DNA from 4 places in the Ruegeria sp. AF2 genome. Region 3 is predicted to be linked to each of the others. Evidence: riboswitches for the same ligand, from Rfam matches in the RefSeq annotation. Region 3 holds a riboswitch; each other region holds the start of a gene.
What was found. A riboswitch is a leader RNA that binds a small molecule or an ion and turns the genes downstream of it on or off. The one in region 3 is predicted to bind cobalamin.

Region 1 (5,929 bases), on a different contig from region 3:
TGCGTGGCGCGCTGCTGAAGATCTCAGCGTGCAAGGTTGCGACCTGATTGTCGCCCTTGCGCATACCGGACTGGGATCGGCAATGGCCGAGCCGGATATGGAAAACGCGATCATCCCGCTGGCCGAGATGCCGCTGATTGATGCCGTCGTCGCAGGCCACACCCATCTGACACTGCCTGGAAAGGCGCATGATGGTTATCCATTCGTCGACAGTACGCGGGGGCTTGTGCATGGAACGCCGGTTGTCATGCAGGGTTGGGCCGGGTCTCATCTTGGGATCATTGATCTGACACTGCAAAAAGATACCACCGGCAATTGGCGCATTACAGGCAGCCATGTCGAAGCGCGGGCAATCGCTCAATCGGGCACAGAAATACCCGAATGCCAAAGGATCACAGAGCTGTTTGCGACCGGCCACGCTGCGACGCGCAAAAGGGTGACCAGGCCAGTGGGCACAATCCCACACACGCTGCACAGCTACTTCTCATATTGCGTACCGGATCGCGGTCTGGCCTTGGTTGCGGCGGCTCAGGCCGCTGCCCTACGCCCGCATTTGGTCGATACCGACTGGGCAGATTTGCCTATCATATCGTCAGCCGCCCCGGCAAAGTTCGGCGGGCGCGCAGGAAGCAAGTACTACACGGATATCCCCTCAGGCGAGATTTCAGTTCGACATATCGCCGATCTCAGTGTCTTTCCTAATGAATTGCGCGCGGTGCTGGCCTCAGGTTCTCAGATTCGGGACTGGCTTGAGATGTCAGCCGGGCTGTTCCATCAACTTGGCTCAGTCGCCCCGATCGATCTTGCCGATCCTCAGCGCACGGGCTTCAACTTCGATGTCCTGCATGGCGTCACCTACCAGATCGATCTTTCGCAACCGGCGCGGTTCGATACGCTCGGTCGAGTGATTGATCCGGCATTTTCCCGCATACGCAACCTGGAATTCGATGGGCAGCCGATTGCGCCTGACCAGAGTTTCCTTGTCGCCACCAATAACTACCGCGCCAATGGCGGTGGTCATTTTCCAATTGCGCGACAAGCCCGTATGATTGACCTGCCTCAGATCAGCATACAGGATATTCTATGCAAATACGTCGCGGGCACATTGCCCGCCGACCCACTTGCGCATGCACCGCGCCCCTTTTCTTTTGTACCAAACCAAAGGCAGGGCGCGATCCTGACAACGGGGCCGCGCGCGCTACACCATGTTACAGAGCTTGCTGAGTATCATCCACGCATTCTGCCCGACGATACGGATGGTTTCATGCGCATTCATCTGACCTTCTGACGGGTTGCCATTTTCAGGGGATGCACCTATATCGGCTTTGAGAGGTTGGCGCGGGCGAGCGCCTCGCCAACCTGGTCAGGTCCGGAAGGAAGCAGCCACAACGAGCCCCGCTTGGGTCGATGTCCAACCTCTCACTTAGAACCTATCAGCCGCAGGAGGGCGTTTATGATTGTAGCAAAAACCCTTCGGGCAGACTGGTTCTGATCCTTTCCGATCAACTGACTGCCTGAACACGTCACCGGCGGATGCGCGATTGTCATTCGACGGGATTGCTGTTTCTGATCACAGGCAGACCAATGTTACTTTCCTTATCGGACCTCGGATGGTCCTCTCATTTCGCGGCTCAGCATACGGCTGATCCGTCACTTCTTCCGTATCGCATCTCGGCCGTACACCGGGATCGACTGATCGGGCTGAGCCCTGAAGGTGAATCGCCTTTGTTATCTCTGGATCAATCAACCGGTGCATATGCCGTCGGAGATTGGGTTCTGGTGGATGAAAACAAACGAATACGCCGTATGCTGGACCGGCGAAGCCTGCTTCAACGCCGAGCGGCAGGTACCGGAGCTGCAGCGCAGTTGATCGCTGCAAATGTAGACGTGCTGTTCATCGTCAGTTCCTGCAACGCCGATTTTAATCTGCCACGATTGGAGCGGTATCTTGCGCTGGCGCATCAGGCAGGCTGCTATCCGGTGGTCGTTCTGACCAAATCGGACATGTGCGATGATCCGAGCCTTTATGTAGATCAAGCCCAATCGCTCGCCCCGTTTCTGGCGGTACTTGCGGTCAACGCGCTGGATCACGGCGATCTCGAACAAGTTCTGTCGTGGTGTCCGAAAGGACAAACCAGCGCCTTGCTTGGATCATCCGGCGTTGGGAAAACGACGCTCGCCAACGGGATGACGGGGCAGGATCAGGCCACCGCAGGTATCCGTGAAGATGATGCGCGCGGCAGGCACACAACAACTGCACGCGCCTTGCATCGCATGCGCAATGGCGGCTGGCTGATCGATACGCCCGGCATGCGCGCGTTGCGTCTGCTGGATGCGCAGGAGGGGTTGGATGAGGTATTTTCGGACATCTCAGACCTCAGCCTGGATTGCCGCTTCTCGGATTGTCAGCACGAGACTGAGCCCGGATGTGCGGTGCAGGCGGCAATCGACGCTGGTACGCTTGATCCCGCGCGGCTGGACCGCTGGCGCAAGCTGCGGCGCGAAGACCAACACAATTCCGCTTCGGTGGCGCAGGCCCGCGCCCGTGACAAGGCTTTCGGCAAGATGGTGCGCAGCGTGTTGCACGAGAAAAAATCCCGTAAAGGGCTATAACGAAGCTGGGCACCGACCTACCGGTGCCTAGCGCTATCAGGCGATCAGTCTAGGCCAGACTGCCGCATTCCGTCTTGCGAATGCACCGATATGGCCGATCTTGGACACTCCGAATTCGCTTGGTGCAAGCAGATGGCGCCCGGCTTTGGGTCCATAGAGATCGGCAAGACGCCAGACAGCATCCGGCGGCACCATTTCATCATCTGCGAAGGTAAACAGATCGACACGTTTGCCCAAGTCTTTCCAGCGGGCGGCGGGCAGTGTCGTGCCGATCTCTGGCACATAGCTTTTGGGGGCGGTGCACCATTTGCGCCATTGCCAATAGACTTGGGCAGGCAGGTCCGATCCAAACCCGACCAACCGCCCGGGCAGGTAGCCAAGCGCCTTGACCACCAGCGGCGCGTGACCATACCAGAACAACGCCGCCAAAGCGCGATAAGGCCAAGGGTGATCCGCCAGCGTTACCAGACCCGAACAGACACAGATCATCCTGTCGATCTGATCGATATCGGGTTGGATCGGGCCAAACATTCCGCCCAAGGAATGACCGATGCTCCATAGCTTGGCCTGCGGAAACCGTCGGCGCATCTTGGCCCGGGCGGATGGAATGTCGATCAACGCCCAATCGGCCATGGTGACATTTGACCGCTTTTGCGAACCCACCAAAGAGTGACCAAAATCCCGGTAATCGTAAGTCAGGCAGGCCATGCCCTGTTCTTCGGCGAGCCATCGGGCGAAGTACTGATAGTAATCCCTCGGCACCCCAGTCGCACCGTTTATGACGACCACCTTTTCGGGGTCGGCAACCGGACGGTAAAGCCGCGCCGACAACATTGCCGGGCCGGACGGGATTTGAAAATCCTCGGTCACAACCGCCTGCTGCGTGTCCAACATGGTGCCCTCCAATACCGACTGAACTGATCAGTTCACCCGAAGCGCCTCAAGTCAAGGTTGACGTGGCTGGACCGTACGTCACTTGCCTGACGCAATCTTCTTGACTCGGGCACGGCGCAGCCGCTAGCCATGTCGCGATGGTTCTCGCGCCCAATCGGGCCGGGATGAAAAGGGAACACGGTGCGGTTCTGCCCGGATAAATCCGGAAAGAACCTAGTCCGAGACTGCCCCCGCAACTGTAAGCGGAGAGCAATGCCGAGATACCACTGGCCTTGAAGGCTGGGAAGGTCGGCAAAGCGATGACCCGCAAGTCAGGAGACCTGCCATCAGATGTAGAACCGAAACTCGGGCGGGGTGTCCGGGACGGGTTTGATCGTGCTCTGCACCGACCAACCTGTGCCACGCCCTCGCCCTGCGCGCGGAGGGCGCATTGATGATCTGGAAGACTAAAACGCACGAATTCGCGGCGACCGTGTGCCAACGTACTGGGGCAACCTGCCCCGCACTGGCGCAAATGGCGCGGGCTCTGACGCAGGCCATGTCCACCACAAAACCGGTCACAAAATCTGGGTTTGAGATTGAAGGCAGTATTGACCTGTCGCACTGCCCAGAGGGATGTACCGCCCGCTTTCGCGCCCAATGCGACCAGATACGTGTATTCTGCGGAACCGATCCTGAAATCGATACCGGCCGGCTGGATGACTACGCAGACATGATGTTCGGAACCGAGTACCGCAGCCTACCCGCAGACCTGCTAAGGAATCCTCCTTGCGCCATGCTTGAGGCTTCGCTTCTGGTGCAGCACAACGGTGGCGAAATCTCGCCACATGTTGGTGTCTAAGCCGTCAAACGGCTTGAACACGGGCCGGTTCAACGGCCCAAAGCATCTGGGCATTTGTCTCGACTGCGCAAGGACGCACCGTACGCAATCGCTTCAATGCCGCCTCAGGCCGTTCACCGCATTCAACCATCAGACGCAGAACCACCATCCCGGATCGGCCACAGCCACCACGGCAATGCACTAGCACACGGCCACCACCTGACAACGCCTGACGGGCAGTCGCGCCAACGCGGGGCCAGCGCTCCACAATCTCCTTGGGTGGCGTGCCAAAATCTTCGATCGGCAAATGCACCCATCTGCTGGCACGCCCCTGAATATCAGCGCCAAAATTCCGCGCACCATCCTGAATCATCTCAACCTCAGTCGTCATCGAGATCACAAGCCCGGGCTTCCAGTCTGCGATAAGATCAAGGTCTTCTGTATACGTTCCTCCACGCCCAGGCATCGAGGACAAGGCCAAGGTGCCTCCGCCGACCTGCAACGCATAAACCACCAGTTGCGACATAATCTCCCCCCAAACAAACTTCACCCAACAACATACTGGTCCAGTAAATAGAATAGAGTGGATTTTAGCCGCATACCCACGCATTCCAAAATGAAAATCGTCCCGGCTGGCTGTGGACGCGGGCGGCGGGGGCCTCTACGCTGCGGCGTAACGCGAATCCGACAGAGCAGACATGACCGAGACGCCCAGCCCCGCCTACCAGGTTCTTGCCCGCAAATACCGCCCCGAAACCTTTGCCGATCTGGTCGGTCAGGACGCCATGGTGCGCACTCTGAAAAACGCCTTCGAGGCGGACCGGATCGCGCAGGCCTTCATCATGACCGGTATCCGCGGTACCGGCAAGACGACGACCGCTCGGATCATAGCCAAGGGTATGAACTGCATCGGTCCCGATGGCAGCGGCGGCCCTACAACCGAACCCTGCGGTCAATGTGAACATTGCGTGGCTATCATGGAGGGCCGCCATGTCGACGTGATGGAGATGGACGCCGCCAGCCGCACCGGTGTCAATGACATCCGCGAGATCATCGACAGCGTCCGCTATCGCGCGGCCTCCGCGCGCTACAAGATCTATATCATCGACGAGGTTCACATGCTGTCGACCAGCGCTTTCAACGCGCTGCTCAAGACGCTGGAAGAACCCCCCGAACACGTGAAGTTCATCTTTGCCACCACCGAGATTCGTAAGGTCCCGGTCACGGTCCTGTCCCGCTGTCAGCGCTTCGACCTGCGTCGGATCGAGCCTGAGGATATGATCGGACTGCTGCGCAAGATTGCAGATGCCGAAGGGGCGCAGATTGCCGAGGATGCGTTATCGTTGATCACCCGGGCCGCCGAAGGATCGGCGCGGGATGCGACCTCGCTGCTTGATCAGGCGATATCGCACGGGGCCGGTGAAACCAGCGCGGATCAGGTGCGCGCGATGCTGGGGCTGGCCGATCGGGGCCGGGTGCTGGATCTGATGGATATGATCCTGCGCGGCGATGCTGCGGGCGCGTTGACCGAGCTGAGCGGGCAATATGCCGAAGGGGCTGATCCGCTTGCTGTCTTACGCGATCTGGCCGAAATCACGCATT
Region 2 (5,929 bases), on a different contig from region 3:
GGTGCGCTGGTGCGAAGCCCATGAACCAGCGCCAGCACGATGCCCGACGCCACAAGACCGCCGCAAAAGGCAGCCAGCGGCAGAGTCCAGAAACCCAGAATATCTCCGGTCACGGTAATTACAAACACCGCCCCCGCTGCCGCGCCCGAGGACAGGCCGAACAGAAATGGATCGGCAAGGTCATTACGTGTGGTCGTTTGCAGCACCACGCCAACGATGCCCAGCCCGGCACCGATCACGGCTGCAAACAACGCGCGGGGCAATCGCAGGTCGAATACGATCCTATGCAGCGGTGACATCTCTGCGTCCTGCAACCCGGTACCGCGCAATATCGCGGTGAAGGTGTCGGACAAAGGAATCGAGGTTGTGCCGTAGATCGTGGAAATCAGCAAAAGGGCGGTCAGAACGACCGCCCCCAGCAACAACGTCAGGCCCAGTCGGCCCATATTAGCTCTGACCCGGATGCATCGCGCGCGCCATCTTCGAGATCGCTTCGATATTTGCCGGTCCCGGCGTCAGCTCTTCGTAGCGCAATCCGATCCAGCGTTCGTTCTTGACGGCATCAGTCTGCGACATGACGGGATGCTCCTGCAGGAACTTGAAAGTGTCCTCGGCACCATTGCCGGTCTGATAATCCAACAAAACCAGGAATTCCGGGTTCGATGCGGCAACGGCCTCCCACGAAGTGCGGCCCCAGCTCGTGTCCATGTCATGAGTGACGTTTTCACCACCGGCGGCTGTGATCATCGCATCGGGAATCGCGAATTTACCGGCGGTAAACGGAGCATCTGCAGGACCATCCAGAAGAAAGACGCGGGGCCTGGGCAGTTCAGCAGTCTTGGCTTCGATCGCTGCCAGCTGCTCTTTCCAGCCCGAGACCAGAGCTTCGGCCTTGTCTTCGACTTGCATCACCTTGCCCAAGCGCAACACATCGCCAAACAGAAGATCCATGCTGGCTTCGGGGCGATCCTTGTCCAGATGCACACAGCTTTCGGTTAGAACCAAGGTCTTGATTCCGAACGGTTCCAATGTATCTGGGGTCACATCACCACCCGGCTTCATGCCATAGTACCAACCTGCAAAGAACAGGTCGGGTTCAACCGCCACCAGGTTTTCGACGGTCGGATATTTCGGCGCAAGCTCGGGGATGTCGCCGCGCAGGGCATCAAAATCAGGGCTGGTCTTGTACCAGCCGGTGATGCCGGTCAGGCCGACGATCTTGTCCTGCAGACCCAATGCAAAGGCCATATCGGTCATGTTCATGTCATGCACAACCAGGCGCTCGGGCGCGGTATCAAAAACCAGCGGTTCGCCGCAGTTGTCTACGGTGACTTCTTGCGCAGCAGCACCGCTTGCCATGGCGGTGGCCAACGCCACGGGCCAGATGTATTTCATCTCAGTGTGTTCCTTCGACTAAGTTGAGACTGTGGTTCTTCGAATATCAAGCGCCGGGATCACGCGGCCTTCGTGGAGAAAGCAGAGGAAATCAACGCCAAAAGTTTCGCGGACTCTTTCGGGTGTCAGCACCTTGTCCACCGACCCAAACTCGATCATGCGGGTCGATTTCATCAGCGCCACGTGTGTGGCGAATTCGGGGATCATGACCAGATCGTGTACGATCATGACCACGGTGATCCCAAGCTCGGCGACCAAAGACAGCATCCGCCCTTTTGCATCAGGATCCAGATGGTTGGTCGGTTCGTCCAGAAACAGCAACGAAGGGTTTTGCGCCAAAGCGCGCGCGATATGGGCACGCTGACGTTCGCCTCCGGACAGTTGGGCCATGCGCTTGTCCGCGAGATTGGCGAGACCGGTCAGGTCTAAAATCCGGTCCAGCTCTTGCGCGTGGCCTTCGGCAGAGCGGTCCGCACGGATGGGTATTTGCCCCAGCGCAACATAATCGCGTAACGCCAAGCGTCCATCGGGCAGTTCCTGCTGACCTACCACTGCAATCATGCGCGCACGCTCTTTGGCAGAGAGCTGTTTCAGACTGCGTCCTTTGATCCGAACATCGCCAAGTGCCAGCGGCTCAGCGCCGCACAACAGATTGAGAAGCGTCGTTTTCCCCGCCCCGTTCGGGCCGGCGATGGCTAGAATGGAACCCTCGTCCAACTCGAACGAGACGCCCTGCAACAGCACATCTCCGTTAAGGGCATAATACTCAAGGTTTTCGGCAATCAGAAAGGGTCGCAACGTCATTGCGATGCCCCCTGTTCGATCCGCGGCATGCGCGAGAGGGTTTTATTGAACAACGCCTGCGGGCGATCAGTGGCATTTGTCCAGCCATCCGGGCTTTCACGATAATGCGCTGCAAACTCAGCCAGCGCCTGCACCTCATCCGCGGTCTGAATGCCACCAAAAAGGTATTGCGCCTTTCCTACGGCCTGGAACCCAACCGTTCTGGGACTATCGCAGCCTGCCATGCAAGACGACGCGCGGATCGCAAAACTGCGATGTAATTTCCCGGTCAACGCATCGCAAATTTCATCAAGGGGCAGCCCTTCAGTGCAGCTTTCGCAGACTAGAATGAAATGATCAGGCGTATCTGGCATGGTCCACTCCACTTGTTTCCAAGCGCATGCGGAAGCTGCCGACAATGTAAACACGCAATTGACGCGCCATCAAAGCCTCCTTCCAGGACGCCCCGCCCCGGGTTGGTTAAACATCTGATGGCAGGTCTCCTGACTTGCGGGTCCGCGCTCGGCCAACCTTCCCGACCCTGTGGACCAGTGGCTGTTTGGCCTTGCTCACCGCTTACAGTTGCGGGGGCAGTTACGGAATTGGCACCTTTTGGCAAACCTCACCGTATTCCCTTTTCATCCCGCGGCAACACCACCGGGAACCATCAATCGATTGAGTGCCCGAGAACACCGGACACGTCAATGATAAAGTCGAAGGCGCTCAACTCTGGTCGAGGATCGAGCGCCGCCAACCACGTGTCCGAAGCACCAGCCGAATAGCTTGGGCTGCGCGCCGAATTTGTCTGGCCACGGCTGTCCATAGTTGGTGTGTTTGGAAATTAGACAATCTGAGGTAAGCTGAACAAATTTAGAGGTTTAGCTTTGTCAGCGCCTTACCCCTGTTTGATCATTGCCTGGGTTTATCCAAGGAGACGGTTCTTTGACGCATGTTTCGCAAAACGCATTGCCGCCGGATATTGTTGATGATGTCATTGACCACAATCTCGAGGCCGTTGCACGGTGGAAAGGCCATCGCTTAAGGGCTCAGCATGGGCGCAGTCACGGGTGCGTGGCTGCAACATTCACCGTCAGAAACGATCTACCAGAACAGTTCCGTCACGGCCTGTTTGAACAGCCCGCTGCCTATTCAGCCGCACTTCGCTTTTCCAACGGCGCGCATCTGGATGACCGGAAATCGGATGCCCACGGGATGGCGATCAAGCTTTTTGACGTGCCAGGCCCCAAGCTGATCGACGCCGAGGCACTTGCGCATCTGGGGACCACACAACTCAGCGACGAGTTCGATTTCGTATTGGTCGATCAGGATGTGTTTCCCAGCTACGTCCCCGATGAATATGAGCGATTGGGCAGGCTTGTCGCCACATTACAAGCGGTCCAGCACGCGATCAAAGGGCGACGAAAATGGAGCCTTAGGTTGATCACCAAAGGGCTGCGCGCAGGATTTCGCACCTTCCTCACTCGTGAAGGCAAGCGTCAGTTTCGCGTCGCGAGTGATTTTGCCTCGAACTATATGCACTCGCCTTTTGAGGTCCATTTCTGGTCGACAACACCGTATCGGCTGGGCCCCGATCTAACAGTCCGATACCTGGCCCGCAGCGCTAAACCAAAAATTCCGGCACATCCGGTAGACGATCCAGATGGGATCGGGCAGTGTTTGCGGCAAGACGTGGCCGATGGAGATAATCACTTCGAGCTGTGTGTGATTGAGCCCCCGCGCCCGGCCGACGAATTCGATGTGCTAGACAATCGCATCCGGTGGGCATGCGATCCGCAACCAGATGCACCTCTTGATCCGTACCATCATACCGTCACGCCCGTGGCGGATATCACGATTCCCAAAGGTGCAGAATTTGATCCGCAGAATGGCGACGCGATGAGCTTCTCGCCCTGGCGTGTCACGGCAGATCACGAACCTTTAGGACCGATTAATGCGATCCGGCTCAGAACCTATCTGAGCCTGGCCCGCGCCCGGTTCCCGAATCGATGACCAAACGGAGATGTATTGATGCTGGACGTTGATGATCTGATCAAACTCGGATTCAAGATCTCCCCACCCGTTACGAGCTATTTGGCCGCGATCAGGCTTGCAAACGCCGCGAAGATCCACCGACCGCGGCCCTATACAATGGGCGCAGACTACACGACATGGCCCGGCGTGTTTTCCCATCGCTGGATCGGTCGGCATACGACGCCAGAAGACCTCTCACCCGTCCTGCCGTCGGAAAGCGAAGTTGCTGATCTCTTTCGCCGACGGACACAATTGGATGGCAGCCCGCTTACCTTGATGTGCCCGCAAGGATCGACACTTTTGTTTATCTCGGCCGCACAATGGTTTACCGACAGTTTCCTTCGCACCTTTGGGGCGAAAGGACCGGTTGATCAGACGGATTCGAACCACGAGGTCGATCTGTGCCAAATCTACGGGCTGAACGATTTTCAGACCGACATGCTGCGCGAACGCGATCCCGATACCAATGAATTAACCCACCGGTTGGCCTTTCGTCTGGATACACAAGGCGAGATGTGGGCCCCGAAGCTGTTTCAAAAGAACCAATCCGGTGGTGTTAAGCTTGCGCCCCCCTTTGATGGCAGTCTTGCCACTGGCGAGAATTACGGAAAGCCCCTGCACGATCCATGCAAGCTGTGGAATGCGGTGAAACGGGCGCATCCGGGTCTCAGCGATCACGCGATTGACCAGCTACTGCTCGATTTTCATGCAACCGGGCTCGATAATGGCAATGGTACCATAGGTTATATCGCGATCAATACACTGATGTTGCGCGCCCATAACACCTTTGCCGACCTGTTGTGGCGCGAAAAGCGCGGCATTTCGGGCTGGGATAAAGAGCGTGTGTTCCAGACTACACGCTGCACCTTGATCGCATTGCTGATCAAGCTTGTGCTTGAGGATTACATCGCCCACATCGCCAATATGCCATTCAAACTGCCCGTTGGCGTCAATCGCTGGCAGCCCTGGCATCACTCCAACCAGATCGCGATTGAGTTCAATCTGCTCTACCGCTGGCATTCGATGATCCCCGAACGGTTCATAATCGACGGCGCACAGGTTGGCCCAGAAGGCTTCAGGTTCAATCCACGACTGGTCGAACAAACGGGCTTGGCGGAAATGATCCGATCTTTGTCGCGCCAACCTGCGGCCCGCATGTCGCTGCGCAACACGCCCGATTTCCTGTTCCAAAGGCCTGCGCCCGGTGCTCCTGCCCCTGTCGAAGCTACAATTGCCCTGACGCGTAAGGCCCGTCTTCCGTCGCTGAACACTTATCGTCATCATTTCTGCCGCAAACCGCATTCAAGCTTTACTGAGATGGTTGGTGATCAGCCGTTTGCGGACGAATTGATTGCCGACCTGAGCCGGCTCTATTGCGACGTCAATAGGGTCGAGTTGTTCCCTGGTCTCTTTGCGGAACAGCACAAGGGCGATGTGATCATGGGCGATCTGATGACATCGATGGTGGCGTATGACGCGATCACGCAGCTTATGAACAACCCGATGGTGTCCAAAAACTTGTACTCAGCTGAGACTTTTTCAGAGAAAGGTTTTCAGTTGTTGAAGAAAACTTCGTCATTCTCGCAGGTGGCGCGTTTTGTTGGCTTGGACCTGCAACCCGAAGACTGCACTTTAGGTCGACGTCCCGGCGGGACCTAAGACGCGACCGCGCGCTCTTCCAGCTCAGTAATCCGCGCGGCAACTTCCGTATCGGCTGGCC
Region 3 (5,929 bases):
GGACCGCCTGTCGACTGTACAGTTGGAAAGCTGGCTCCAAACGCAACAGATCACCCGGGCCCTCATCCCACCATCGCTATGTGAAAAACTGGTTCAATCCGACGATACCGGTCCGTTGCACACGGTGTTTACCGGCGGCGGTCCGGTGTTTCCGAGTCTTGTCGAGGCGTTGAGAACCCGGCACAGCCTGTCAGTTGTGTGCGTCTATGGGTCGACCGAGGCTGAACCGATTGCCCATCTTGACGCCGCGGATATCACGGTGAAGGATCACCGCGACATGGCTGTTGGAAGGGGTCTCCTTGTGGGATACCCGGTGCCCGAAATCACGCTCCGCATCCGCGACAATGAAATTCAGGTCGCCGGCGCACATGTGAATGACGGGTATTTGGACCCGACCCACTCGAAGAACAATAAAATCGAAGAAGGTGGTGTCATATGGCACCGGACCGGTGACGCTGGCGCGCTGGATGATGACGGGCGTTTATGGTTATGGGGGCACGTCGGGTCCGAAATTGAAGTCTTTTCAGGTACGCTCTTCCCCTTTGCTATCGAAGTCGCGGCACAGCGATGGCCAGGCGTAGATCGATGCGCGCTCGTCAATACCAAAGCAGGCCCCACACTTTGCGTCCAAGGTTCCGCGGATCACATCGACGATTGGACTAAATCTGCGCTTGGTTTTGACGTTCCAAATGTGATTTCGATTAAGAACATCCCTATGGACAAGCGGCATGCCTCCAAAGTCGATCGTACGAAACTTACACGCATAATAGAAACCTGACGCAATATGGCTCGTAGGCCACTGAGCCTGCCCACCTCATCGCTCACTTCGCTATGCGCGTTAACAGAGGACTGAGTGTAGCGACGAAGTCCTCCGTTTAGAATTTCCCATCAAATCCTGCACACCTTGGTCAGGGGAAATCTGCATTTGCCAGTTACAACTGGTCGCATGAAACATTTGACCACAGATACATTGGTATGGTGCGCCCCGGCGAACGGTAGATACCCATTTCATTGCACAAAGATGTTCAGCTTGACGCGTCATCCAAATCCGTCCCAAACCTCAAGCGTTTCTAACCCAGAACTACTAGCCGGCTTTCTTCTATGCCGCTGCAAGAATCTCAATTAAGCTCACGCACACAATCACGACTAAAAACTGCGCGCTCGCGAACTTTGCTGCTCTGCATTTTAAATTGAATAAGCTGTTGTAATGCGTCGATGAACATAAAAGATTGAAATAGAGTTCTCTTGGCTTGGTAGCTTCAGATACCCAGGAGAAACGAGTATGGGGAAAGCAGATATGACAAAACCTACTTCCGCTCAGAAAAAACTTTCGGAACGGTTACCAGTTTATCTATCGTTGGCCTGTATCATATGCAGCTACCTTGTCTCCGCCGCTTCATTGCAAGCTTCTGAGCTTCCCTGGATCAAACTAGATAGAGAGGTTCAGGCGCCATCTGGCGCCAAATCACTCTGCAAAGATTATTCGTGGGCGTGCGCGAATACTCGTACTTCTGGTCTGCCAGAAGCGCAGGAGAAACAGATCGTTAAAGCGATTAACTTGCGCGTCAATCGGAGGATCCGCGCCGTTTCGGATCAAAACCAATACGGGACAAAGGAATACTGGACGCTACCAATGCAGGGGTCAGGGGATTGCGAAGATTTCGCTTTGCAAAAGAAGTTTGAACTAATTCAGAACGGCTTGGATCCTACGAAGCTACTTATTGCAACTGTCTTAGACACCAATCGCAGTGGCCATGCAGTTTTAGTTTATCGCTCGAGTGAAGGCGATTTGATTCTGGACAATGTCACCAACAGGATCAAATCGTGGAAGGAAACGAGGTATCTTTTCCTACGAATACAGGACCCAAATCACCCTGATCGTTGGGTACAGGTTTCTAGCGGCTAAAAACAATGTGGCGCGCCCTCGAGACGCGCCACAATAAAATTTTGGTCCTGCGACTATTGGTTGTTTCGCGGCAACCCAAGTTTAGGACACCGCTTCAAACTTTGGTCAAGCTTTCGCAGCGTTGTACAAACGCGGAGTCACCAGACCTGTACTGTTCAAACCGCGCATCGCCTTGGCTGCCGCAAGCACTGCCAGATCAGCAATCGGCTCAATGACGATTACCAGCATATAAGCGCCGCCAAAGGACAGAACCGACGCCATGGTTTCTGCGCCGAAACCCTGGCCGTAGAAGGCCCAGAACCCAACCCATGCGACTACTCCTCCCTGATACGTCGCACTCAGCGCAAGAGCTTGGCCATATTTGAGATCAACATATGCTGTGCCGGGTGCGATGATGCGGCTGGCCAGTGCTTTTAGCGCAAATAGCGGCACCAGCAGAGTGGTCAGGTTGATGAAGTACTGCGGAAGATCGAACGGGGCAAAAAACACACCCTGAATCAGGAGACCAGCTGCCAATCCAAAAGCCGCGGGTGCAGCACCGAGAAGCAGAAACAGCGTCGACCCCAGGATGAAGTGGACTTCAGAGACACCAACCGGGAAATGCGGCAGGACTTCGAAGAAAAGGAAAACACCAACGGTGGCGAGCACCGAGCGCATAACAAAAGATGCAGGTCCATTCGCTCGCAATGTGGAAAACGTTTCTTTCGCTGCGTAAGTAGCCGCACCTGCGGCGGTAACATAGGAAAGCGCGATTTTGGCACCATTCACGATGCCCGGTTCGATATGCATGTTCTTTCTCCCTACCGCCTCACCCGGCGGCTTGTCAGGTTGAATCGACCGCAAGGCCGACAGGTTCAGTCTGGGCATAGCCCGGCGCTTTACGGCAGGTCTCCTGACTCGCGGGTGCTCGCTCCGCCAACCTTCCCGGTTCCATTACAAACCAGTGGTGTCTTGGCATCGCTCTCCGCTCACAGTTGCGGGGGCAGTTACGGAATTGGCGCCATTGAAAACACCGAACCGTATTCCCTTTTAATCCTTTTGGCTTCCGCCATCAGGAACCGAAAGCAATTCACCGCTACAATGGCGGCTTCGCCTGTGTCAATTGTCTTTGCGACCTATTCCAATGTAAACTCGACCGAAGCAGGATTCACGCAACCGGTCACTTGATCGACAGGGTAAACCAAGCGTTACCTGAAACCTCTTGAAGCTCTAGCTGCTAGAGGCTTTAAGATTCGGATTAATTCGCGATAGTGCGATCCAAATACGTTAAACTTGTGAACCAGGACGAGACCTATGCTTACAAGGCGCCATTTCATTCAATCCACCACAGCGCTGTTCTCGGCGTCTGCGGCCAGTCCATTGATCGCCAAAACCTGGCCAACCGCATCGCAGAAGACCTATTGGGACAGTCAAGTCACGCCAATTGGTTACGATCCAATGACCTCAAATCCGTGGGGTGTTCATGACCGTTTTTTACCAAGACGCGTCGCGGCAAATGATGGTTTGGTTCCAGGTGACATCCATGTGGATGCCGTCGCGCGCTATCTCTATCATATCGAAGAAGGCGGGACCGCAATGCGCTATGGCGTAGCGATCGCGCGTGGGAATCTTTACGAGCCCGGCACCTATGTTATCCGCCGAAAGGTCGAATGGCCACACTGGACACCAACCGCTTCAATGATCGAGCGCAACCCCGAATACGCGGAATTCCGGAATGGCATGGAGCCCGGGCCGAATAATGCTCTCGGCTCTCGTGCCCTTTATCTATACGTTGGAGACCGAGACACATATCTCAGAATTCACGGCACGCCTGAGCCAAGAAGCATCGGCGGTCGCGCAAGTTCTGGATGTGTGCGAATGATCATGGCTCATATCAATGACCTCTACCCAAACGTGAAAACCGGCTCGACCGCTTTCCTATACTCGGCCGAAGATAGCGTCACAGCCCGCTCATAAATTTTGGGCAGCGTAGGTGGACGTCGCTGCCCTCATTTCGATCAGGCGTCGCGCGCAATGCAGATCGGAGCGCCATTCGTCGCGCGCAATGGTACCAATGTCGTCTCGACAGGTCCGCTGTGCTCATACCAAAAGCAATTATCTTCTGGCAAAAGGCGTGCCGTGGTCAAATCCTGCGCCGGCCCTGCCAGCGCTACCACCGAATCTGGCACGTTGCCTGGTTCAAGTGCTTTGCTTTTGGCCCCAGTGAACTGGGCTGAGCAACCAGCCGTAATCGAGACTAACGTGATGGTCATGGCGATCCGTTTCTGCATTGATCTGTTCCAAATTTTTTGCGTCATCTGCAATTAGATTGCATCCACACGGCCGGCCCGCAAGACGAAATGAACTAACAATATCGCAGGCAAAGAACCCGGATGAAAAAAATATAAAAGGTATTGAAGCTCTAGTTACTGTAGGAACTATTTACAAAGGACCATAGAGATTCTTGAGGTCCAATCATGTCATCCGATACCCATAGCCACGACCATGGCCACGAAAACAAACATGGTCACCACGCATGCGGTAGTGGCGGGTGTGGCGACATCGCCCCCGCCGGTCCAATTCCTGAAGGTGGTAGAAGCTTTCAGGTCTCTGGCCTTGATTGCGCCGAAGAGGTGGCGATCCTGAACCGTGTCGTCGGCCCGAAAGCAGGTGGTGAAGAGTATCTTGCATTTGATGTGATCAACGGTCGGATGACACTTCTTGATAGTGCTTCCAAGTTATCTGACGAAGATGTCATGCTGCTGGTTGCGAGTACTGGTATGACCGCCAAACCATGGGATGACGGAAATGCCGCCCAGGACCAGGCGGCGCATATTGCACGTCAGCGGCGGTTCACCACTCTTAGCGGAGGGTTTTGGGCAGCAGGTTTTGGCTGGCACATTTTCGAAACCGGCATGGGCGGTGCGCTCGGGCTGTTCTCGGGACATGGTGAGGTTCCGATGCCTTTAGCCGAGGCAGCTTTGTTCGCGGTCGCGATCTTGTTTGGCGTCTGGCTGGTGGCCCCTAAGGCCTGGTCTTCGGCGCGTCGACTTTCGCCGGATATGAACCTTTTGATGGTTGTTGCCGTCGCTGGTGCCATCGCTCTGGGTGAGTTTTTTGAAGCGGCAACTGTAGCATTTTTCTTTTCGCTCTCTCTTTATCTGGAAAGCTGGAGTGTCGGACGTGCTCGGAACGCGGTATCCGCACTGCTTGATCTGGCCCCCCCGACGGTTCGGCTGGTTCGTGCTGACGGTTCTGAGGCAACGGTCCCGGCGGCGGATGTCTTTGTCGGTGACAGCTTCATCGTTCGGGGTGGGGATCGCATTCCACTTGACGGGGAAGTCATCGAAGGGGCTGGTGCCGTTGACCAGGCTCCAATCACAGGTGAAAGCGCGCTGATTCCTAAAGAGCTGGGTGATGAGGTCTATGCCGGCACAATCAATGGTGAAGGCACCCTCAAAATACGTGCGACGAAAACAGCGTCCGATACCGTGCTTGCCAAGATCATCCGGATGGTCGGTGATGCTCATGCTCGCCGTGCGCCGGTTGAGCAGTGGGTTACAAAATTTGCGCGGATCTATACGCCCATCGTTATGGTCGTCGCAGTGGCTATCGCCCTGATCCCACCGCTTGCATTTGGCGCATCGTGGGGCTTCTGGTTTTACAATGCACTTGTTCTGCTGGTTATCGCCTGCCCCTGTGCGCTCGTCATTTCCACACCGGTTTCAATCGTTGCGGCTTTGACCGCTTCGGCCCGGGCTGGGGTTCTGATTAAGGGCGGCGCATATATCGAAGCCCCCGGGCGTACCACCGCACTGGCCATGGACAAGACAGGCACGATCACCATGGGCGAGCCTGAAGTGGCCAATGTCTATCCGCTGGGCGCCGCATCCGAGCAGGAGCTGTTGGCGAACGCTGCCAGCCTTGAGGTTCGGTCTTCACACCCGCTGGCCCGCGCCATTTTGACCCGGGCAGAACAGACCGACATTTCGATATCGGCGGCTGAAGACATCCGAACCGTTCCCGGTCGTGGTCTGGAAGGCC
Region 4 (5,929 bases), on a different contig from region 3:
GCATCTTCTGGATTGATCCTGGGACGATGGGCGCGAAAACGGCTGAATTTCCCATTGTTGCGGAACAGCGTTTTGAACCCTTTGGTCCGATGATGCGGATAGCCGTCTTCGGTGGCGGCCAGAAAGAAAGTCTCAGGTACGGGTCGATCAACGAAATCGTTCTGACCCGCGTTTCCGAACATGCGCCAGCAGATCGAGATCGCGTCCGCCACGCCGCTGGCCTCAACGAGGCTTCTTATATCACTATTGGGCAAACGGATATTGATATACTCGTCCACATCCAAACTGAGAATCCAATCCGATGACAGATAGCTTGGGTGATTCCGCGCAAGCGAAAATGCACGAACCTGCGGCGCAGCGCGCGGACCCAGCCTGTTTCGTTGGTGGTGAGCCCAGCCAAGCGCTTGCAACCGTTCGCCCATGGCATCGGTACCATCAGCGCAATCATTGGTATAAATCAGAATGTCATCAAAGCCGATTGCGTGGTTGTAGGCCACCCAATCGATCATGAAAGGCCCTTCGTTTTTCATCGTTGTTACGATGAGAAAGGTCTCATTCGTCATAAGTTGTTCTCTTGCCTGTGCCGGTGTCGGACTCCTGTCGACCTATTTAGAATAGCACCAGAATTTTGTCCAACCAGGTCGCCAGACAGCCGCAATGCTTGCCGATTAATCGATCTACCGACTCTGCGGGATCACCTCGTAACCCGGTTCTTCTGGCTCGTCGTCCAGCATCTCGGTTGGAAACCCTGGCGCCTGGATCTCCAGTCCGGTCGCGTCCTCTAGCCGCCTGATGATGTTCGGGGACAGTTCACGCTCACCATATCGCGCGATGCCATCTTCGAAAATCTTGATCATCAATGGGTTTATCTCAAGGGGAACTCCGGCACGGTCGGCGACCTCCTGAAACAGACCGATATCTTTTTTCACCAGGTCCATGGTGAAGGAAATATCGCGCGAGCCGTTCAGGATGACCTGACTTTCGGTCTCGTGCACGAAGGATGTGCCTGACGATATCTTGATCGCCTCATAGGTGGTTCCAAGGTCCATGCCGGCGGCCTTGGCTGTCACCAATGCCTCGGCGCAGGTGATCAGGTTGGCGGTCGCCAGATAATTGGTCAACACCTTCAGAACAGAGGCCGAGCCCAGATCGCCCGTGTGCAAAATGCGCCGCCCCATGGTGGTCAGGAATGGCAGGATACGTTCAAAAGTCTCACGATCACAGCCTGCGAAGATCGAGATATTACCCGTCGCTGCCCGGTGACATCCGCCCGAAACCGGGCAATCCACCGCTGCGCCGCCTCGTTCGATGACCATTGCGCCAAGGCGTTTGACTTCGGCTTCGTCGGTGGTCGACATTTCCATCCAGATTTTGCCAGGGCCGACCTCTGGCAACATTTCCTGCATCACCGCATCCGAGGCCGCAGGAGAAGGCAAACAGGTTATAACAGCATCGCAATCGCGCATCAGTTGCGCCGGGCTTTTGGCGGCTTTGGCACCCTTGGCGACGAATTCGGTCACCAGATCCGGGTTCAGGTCATGAACCGTCAGATCGATACCGTTTCGTAGCAGCGATCCAGATAGCTTGCCCCCTACATTCCCCAGCCCGATAAACCCTACTTTCATGCGCGGTATCCTCCTGTTCGCATCTTGCTGCCATGCCAGCACGTCGTTGCAGAAGTATCATGCCGCCCAGCGACCCCGACAGGTCGCTTTTTATCCGCTTTTTCACGGATCGGCGCGACTCGCTTGACAAGCAACCCTGCCCTGCCGCATGTCCCTTTCGTTGGTGTCTGCGAGAGCAGATGAAAAGGGAATGCGTCAGCGGTTTTTGCCGTCAAACGCAGCCGCCCCCGCGACCGTGACCGGAGAGGGTGCCCAAAGCCACTGGCAGTATGGCCGGGAAGGCGGGACATCCGACAGAGGCCTCCTCTGACATCCGCAAGCCGGGAGACCTGCCAACGCCCGAAGATGAAACCGGACGGGGTGTTCCGGTGTGGGGCTGTGATCGGCCCGCATGAAACCCCGTCCCCCACGAAGAGGATTTGGGGGGATGAGAGACATGACCGAGACCGCACCGGTCGAACTGCTGGTTTGCACTACCTGCCGTCGCGGGCTGCCTGTCGAGGATGACGCCCAGCGCCCCGGCACGTTGCTGCACAAGGCGCTTGAACAGGCGGGCCTGCCCGAAGGCATTACCTTGAAAGCTGTGGAATGCCTGTCGAATTGCGATGAAGGCTGCTCGATCGTGCTACGCGGAGGACCGGATCGCTGGACTTTCGTGTATGAGCATCTGAACGAGATCGACCATGTCGAAACCATCGTCGAAGGCGCAGCCAAATACCTCGCCACCGAGGACGGTTTGGTCAAATGGCGCGAACGTCCCGAACATTTCCGCAAAAACTGTGCGGCCCGCATTCCCCCGATTGGAGCCCTGAAATGAGCAATCTCGAGAAACTCCCCGTCACTGTGATCACCGGCTTTTTGGGCTCGGGCAAAACCACACTGGTGCGCCATCTGATGCAGAACCCGCAGGGCAAGCGTCTGGCGGTGGTCGTCAACGAATTCGGCGATGTCGGCGTCGATGGCGATATCCTGAAGTCCTGCGCCATTCCTGATTGCCCGGCGGAAAACATCATGGAACTGGCCAATGGTTGCATCTGCTGCACCGTGGCCGATGATTTCATCCCGACCATTGAAGCCCTGATGGCACTAGAGCCGCGCCCCGATCACATCCTGATCGAAACCTCCGGTCTTGCCCTGCCAAAACCGCTGCTGAAGGCGTTCGACTGGCCCGATATCCGCTCGAAAATCACCGTCGATGGCGTGATTGCTCTGGCCGATGCCGAGGCCGTGGCCGCTGGTCGGTTCGCTCCGAATGTCGAGGCGGTGGATGCGCAACGCATGGCAGATGACTCGATTGATCATGAAACTCCCTTGTCCGAGGTGTTCGAGGATCAGATTTCCTGCGCCGACATCATTCTGCTGACCAAGCCCGATCTGGCTGGCCCGGAAGGCGTTGCGAAAACGAAAGAGATCATCGCCGCCGAAGCGCCCCGCCCCCTGCCCGTAGTCGAAGTGGCCGAGGGTGCCGTGGACGTCCGCGTCGTGCTGGGTCTAGAAGCCGCGGCCGAGGATGACATGGACGCGCGTCCCAGCCATCACGACGGCCATCACGATCACGAGCATGACGATTTCGAAAGCATCATCGTTGAACTGCCCGAGCAAACCGATCCGATTGATCTGGTCGCCAAGATTGAACGATTGGCCAACGAGTTGAATATCCTGCGCGTCAAAGGCTATGCCGCCGTTCAGGGCAAGCCCATGCGCCTACTGGTTCAGGCCGTCGGTGCGCGCGTGCGTCACCAATATGACCGCCCGTGGGAGCCCGGCGAAGACCGTCGCTCGCGCCTTGTGGTCATTGCCGAGCATGACGATATCAAAGTGGCCGAGATCCGCGATATCCTCGTGGGTGTAACCGAGGCTGCCGAGTAAGACCTATGCACGTCGTCTTCCGCGAAAGCCATGGGCTCGAAGAAACCGAGACCCCGACCGATCTGGGTCAGAGCCCGGCGGATTTGGTGGTGCTGTCCTTTTCCGACAGTGACCTTGGCGCTTTCGCGGCGGGATGGCATCGTGGAGGTGGGCCTGAAGGACGCATGCCAACGATGCGGCTGGCCAATCTGACGGCGCTGAAGCATCCCCTCTCAGTCGACACATATGTCGAGCAGACACTGGAGGGCGCAAAGGGCATCCTGATCCGTCTGATCGGTGGAGTGCCCTATTGGGCCTACGGCTTGCAGCAGGTTCTGGCGCTGGCGCAGGCCAAAGGGATTGCACTGGCCGTGCTGCCCGCAGACGGTCGCGAGGATACGCGGCTGGATGATTACTCTACCCTGCCTGTCTCGACCCTGCGGCGGCTGGCGCATCTGTGCGACACCGGCGGTGAGGTCGCGGCGCAGGCCGCTCTGGCGCAGATGGCACTGGCTGCGGGGTTGTATGCAGGTCCGGTCATGGGCGCGAAGACCATCCCCGAATGCGGCGCCTGGTGCCCGGATCGCGGTGTGATCCCTGCAGAAAACGCTCTGCCCGGTGATGCGAAACGTATCATCGTAACCTTCTATCGTGCTTATCTGACCTCGGCGGACACAGCCCCAATCGCAGCGCTGATCCGCAGCTTGCGCGCGCGAGGTTTTGAGGCCGTCGGCCTGTTTGCCCCGTCGCTCAAAGCACCAAATGCCGCCGATTGGCTGCGCGAGACTATTGTGGCGCTGAAGCCTTCGGCGATCGTCAACGCCACCTCATTCTCAGGCAAGGGCGCATCAGGCACCTCACCTCTCGATGTGGCAGAGGTGCCGGTCTTTCAGGTGGCGCTGGCCACCTCACGCCGCAAAGCGTGGGCCGAAGCGGAACGTGGCCTTTCACCAGCTGATCTTGCCATGCATGTGGTCCTTCCGGAAGTGGACGGGCGGATCAACGCGGGCATCGTATCCTTCAAAGAGCCGGGCAAACGCGACCCGCATCTCGAATATTCTCGCTTCGCTCATCGGGCTGAACCCGAACGGATCGAAGCCATCATCAACCGCATCTCCGGCTGGCTGAACCTTCACGACAAACCCAGAGCGGAGCAGGTTCCGGCGCTGGTACTATCGACCTATCCCGGCAAAGACTGGCAGATGGCACATGCAGTGGGTCTGGATGCGCTGGCCTCGGCCGAGGCAATGTTGCTCGACCTGCAAGGCGACGGGTATGACACCGCGCCTGCCGAGCCAATTGCTGAAACTCTTCTTGATGCCCGGATTTCATGGCCGCTAGAGGATTATCAGGCGGCGCTGGCGGCGCTACCGGAAACACTCCGCGCCGATCTCAATAAGGTTTGGGGCACTCCCGAAGACGACCCTGCTTTCACAAACGGCGCATTCCACTTCACTGCGCTGCGTCGCGGAAAGGCTCTGATCGCGCTGCAGCCCGAGCGCGGCACACCCGAACTGCGCGATGACGACTATCACCATCTGTCGCGCACACCGCGCCACGCCTACGTCGCCTTTTACTTGTGGCTGCGCAAAGGATTGGGCGCGGATGCGCTGATCCATATCGGCGCGCATGGCACGCTGGAATGGTTGCCGGGAAAATCAGTCGCCTTGTGCAACGAATGTTGGCCCGAGGCGTTAATCGGCGATCTGCCGGTGATCTACCCCTTCATAGTCAACGACCCCGGCGAGGCCGCGCAGGCCAAGCGTCGGATCGGGGCGGTTACGTTGGGCCATATCCCACCCCCGATGAAGGAAAGCGGCACACCAGATCGCATGGTGCGGCTGGAATCGCTGTTGGACGAGTTCTCGAACGCGGACGGGCTAGACCCCAAACGCCGCGATCGCCTGCAGGAAGATATCCGGGACGAGGCGCAGGCGATCGGGCTGGAAAGCGATCTTGGCCTCGATCAGGCCACCTGTACCGCCGAGGCGATCACGCGCATTGACCGATTTGTCTGCGACATCAAGGAAAGCCAATTCGGTGATGGGCTGCATATCTTTGGGCGCGTCCCCGATGAGACGGGCAATTTCGACGCTGCCCCCTCAGCCCAAGCTGAACGCTCTGCCCTGATTGACGCTTTAGCGGGCAAACGAATCGAGGCCGGGCCGTCCGGATCCCCCTATCGCGGGCGTACGGATGTTTTGCCGACCGGGCGGAATCTATATACGACCGACCCACGCTCGGTTCCCACGCGCGCGGCCTACACACAAGGCGTCAAGCTCGCCGAAGAGCTGGTTCGGCGGCATCTGCAGGAAGAAGGCGACTACCCCAAGGGCTTGATCGTCGATCTTTGGGGTTCGGCCACTATGCGCACAGCGGGCGAGGAATTCGCCATGGCGCTATACCTGCTGGGAGTGAAGCCGGTTTGGGATAAAGGGTCTGAGCGGGTCTCGGGC

Region 1: linked by a shared signal. The riboswitch ahead of ACR0NM_RS19930 (hypothetical protein) and the one ahead of ACR0NM_RS15965 (energy-coupling factor ABC transporter permease) in region 3 are both predicted to bind cobalamin.
Region 2: linked by a shared signal. The riboswitch ahead of ACR0NM_RS08015 (DUF1636 family protein) and the one ahead of ACR0NM_RS15965 (energy-coupling factor ABC transporter permease) in region 3 are both predicted to bind cobalamin.
Region 4: linked by a shared signal. The riboswitch ahead of ACR0NM_RS10880 (DUF1636 family protein) and the one ahead of ACR0NM_RS15965 (energy-coupling factor ABC transporter permease) in region 3 are both predicted to bind cobalamin.

What each region holds. Positions count from the first base shown of each region.
Region 1 covers NZ_JBQFZC010000011.1:963-6,891, reverse strand. The annotation lists gene ACR0NM_RS19950 (bifunctional 2',3'-cyclic-nucleotide 2'-phosphodiesterase/3'-nucleotidase) at 1-1,288, shown strand, start outside; RNA gene ffs (signal recognition particle sRNA small type) at 1,327-1,425, shown strand; gene rsgA (ribosome small subunit-dependent GTPase A) at 1,585-2,613, shown strand; gene ACR0NM_RS19935 (alpha/beta hydrolase family protein) at 2,650-3,507, opposite strand; cobalamin riboswitch at 3,630-3,849, shown strand; gene ACR0NM_RS19930 (hypothetical protein) at 3,941-4,348, shown strand; gene ACR0NM_RS19925 (phosphatase domain-containing protein) at 4,353-4,853, opposite strand; gene ACR0NM_RS19920 (DNA polymerase III subunit gamma/tau) at 5,026-5,929, shown strand, end outside.
Region 2 covers NZ_JBQFZC010000002.1:39,636-45,564, reverse strand. The annotation lists gene ACR0NM_RS08030 (FecCD family ABC transporter permease) at 1-446, opposite strand, end outside; gene ACR0NM_RS08025 (ABC transporter substrate-binding protein) at 448-1,395, opposite strand; gene ACR0NM_RS08020 (ABC transporter ATP-binding protein) at 1,414-2,199, opposite strand; gene ACR0NM_RS08015 (DUF1636 family protein) at 2,196-2,552, opposite strand; cobalamin riboswitch at 2,655-2,862, opposite strand; gene ACR0NM_RS08010 (catalase family protein) at 3,121-4,188, shown strand; gene ACR0NM_RS08005 (peroxidase family protein) at 4,207-5,868, shown strand; gene ACR0NM_RS08000 (ATP-binding protein) at 5,865-5,929, opposite strand, start outside.
Region 3 covers NZ_JBQFZC010000005.1:55,032-60,960, forward strand. The annotation lists gene ACR0NM_RS15955 (AMP-binding protein) at 1-778, shown strand, start outside; gene ACR0NM_RS15960 (transglutaminase-like cysteine peptidase) at 1,283-1,906, shown strand; gene ACR0NM_RS15965 (energy-coupling factor ABC transporter permease) at 2,012-2,695, opposite strand; cobalamin riboswitch at 2,772-2,984, opposite strand; gene ACR0NM_RS15970 (L,D-transpeptidase) at 3,200-3,862, shown strand; gene ACR0NM_RS15975 (hypothetical protein) at 3,904-4,176, opposite strand; gene ACR0NM_RS15980 (heavy metal translocating P-type ATPase) at 4,363-5,929, shown strand, end outside.
Region 4 covers NZ_JBQFZC010000003.1:24,462-30,390, forward strand. The annotation lists gene ACR0NM_RS10870 (glycosyltransferase family 2 protein) at 1-563, opposite strand, end outside; gene ACR0NM_RS10875 (NAD(P)-dependent oxidoreductase) at 678-1,664, opposite strand; cobalamin riboswitch at 1,770-1,976, shown strand; gene ACR0NM_RS10880 (DUF1636 family protein) at 2,062-2,442, shown strand; gene cobW (cobalamin biosynthesis protein CobW) at 2,439-3,494, shown strand; gene cobN (cobaltochelatase subunit CobN) at 3,500-5,929, shown strand, end outside.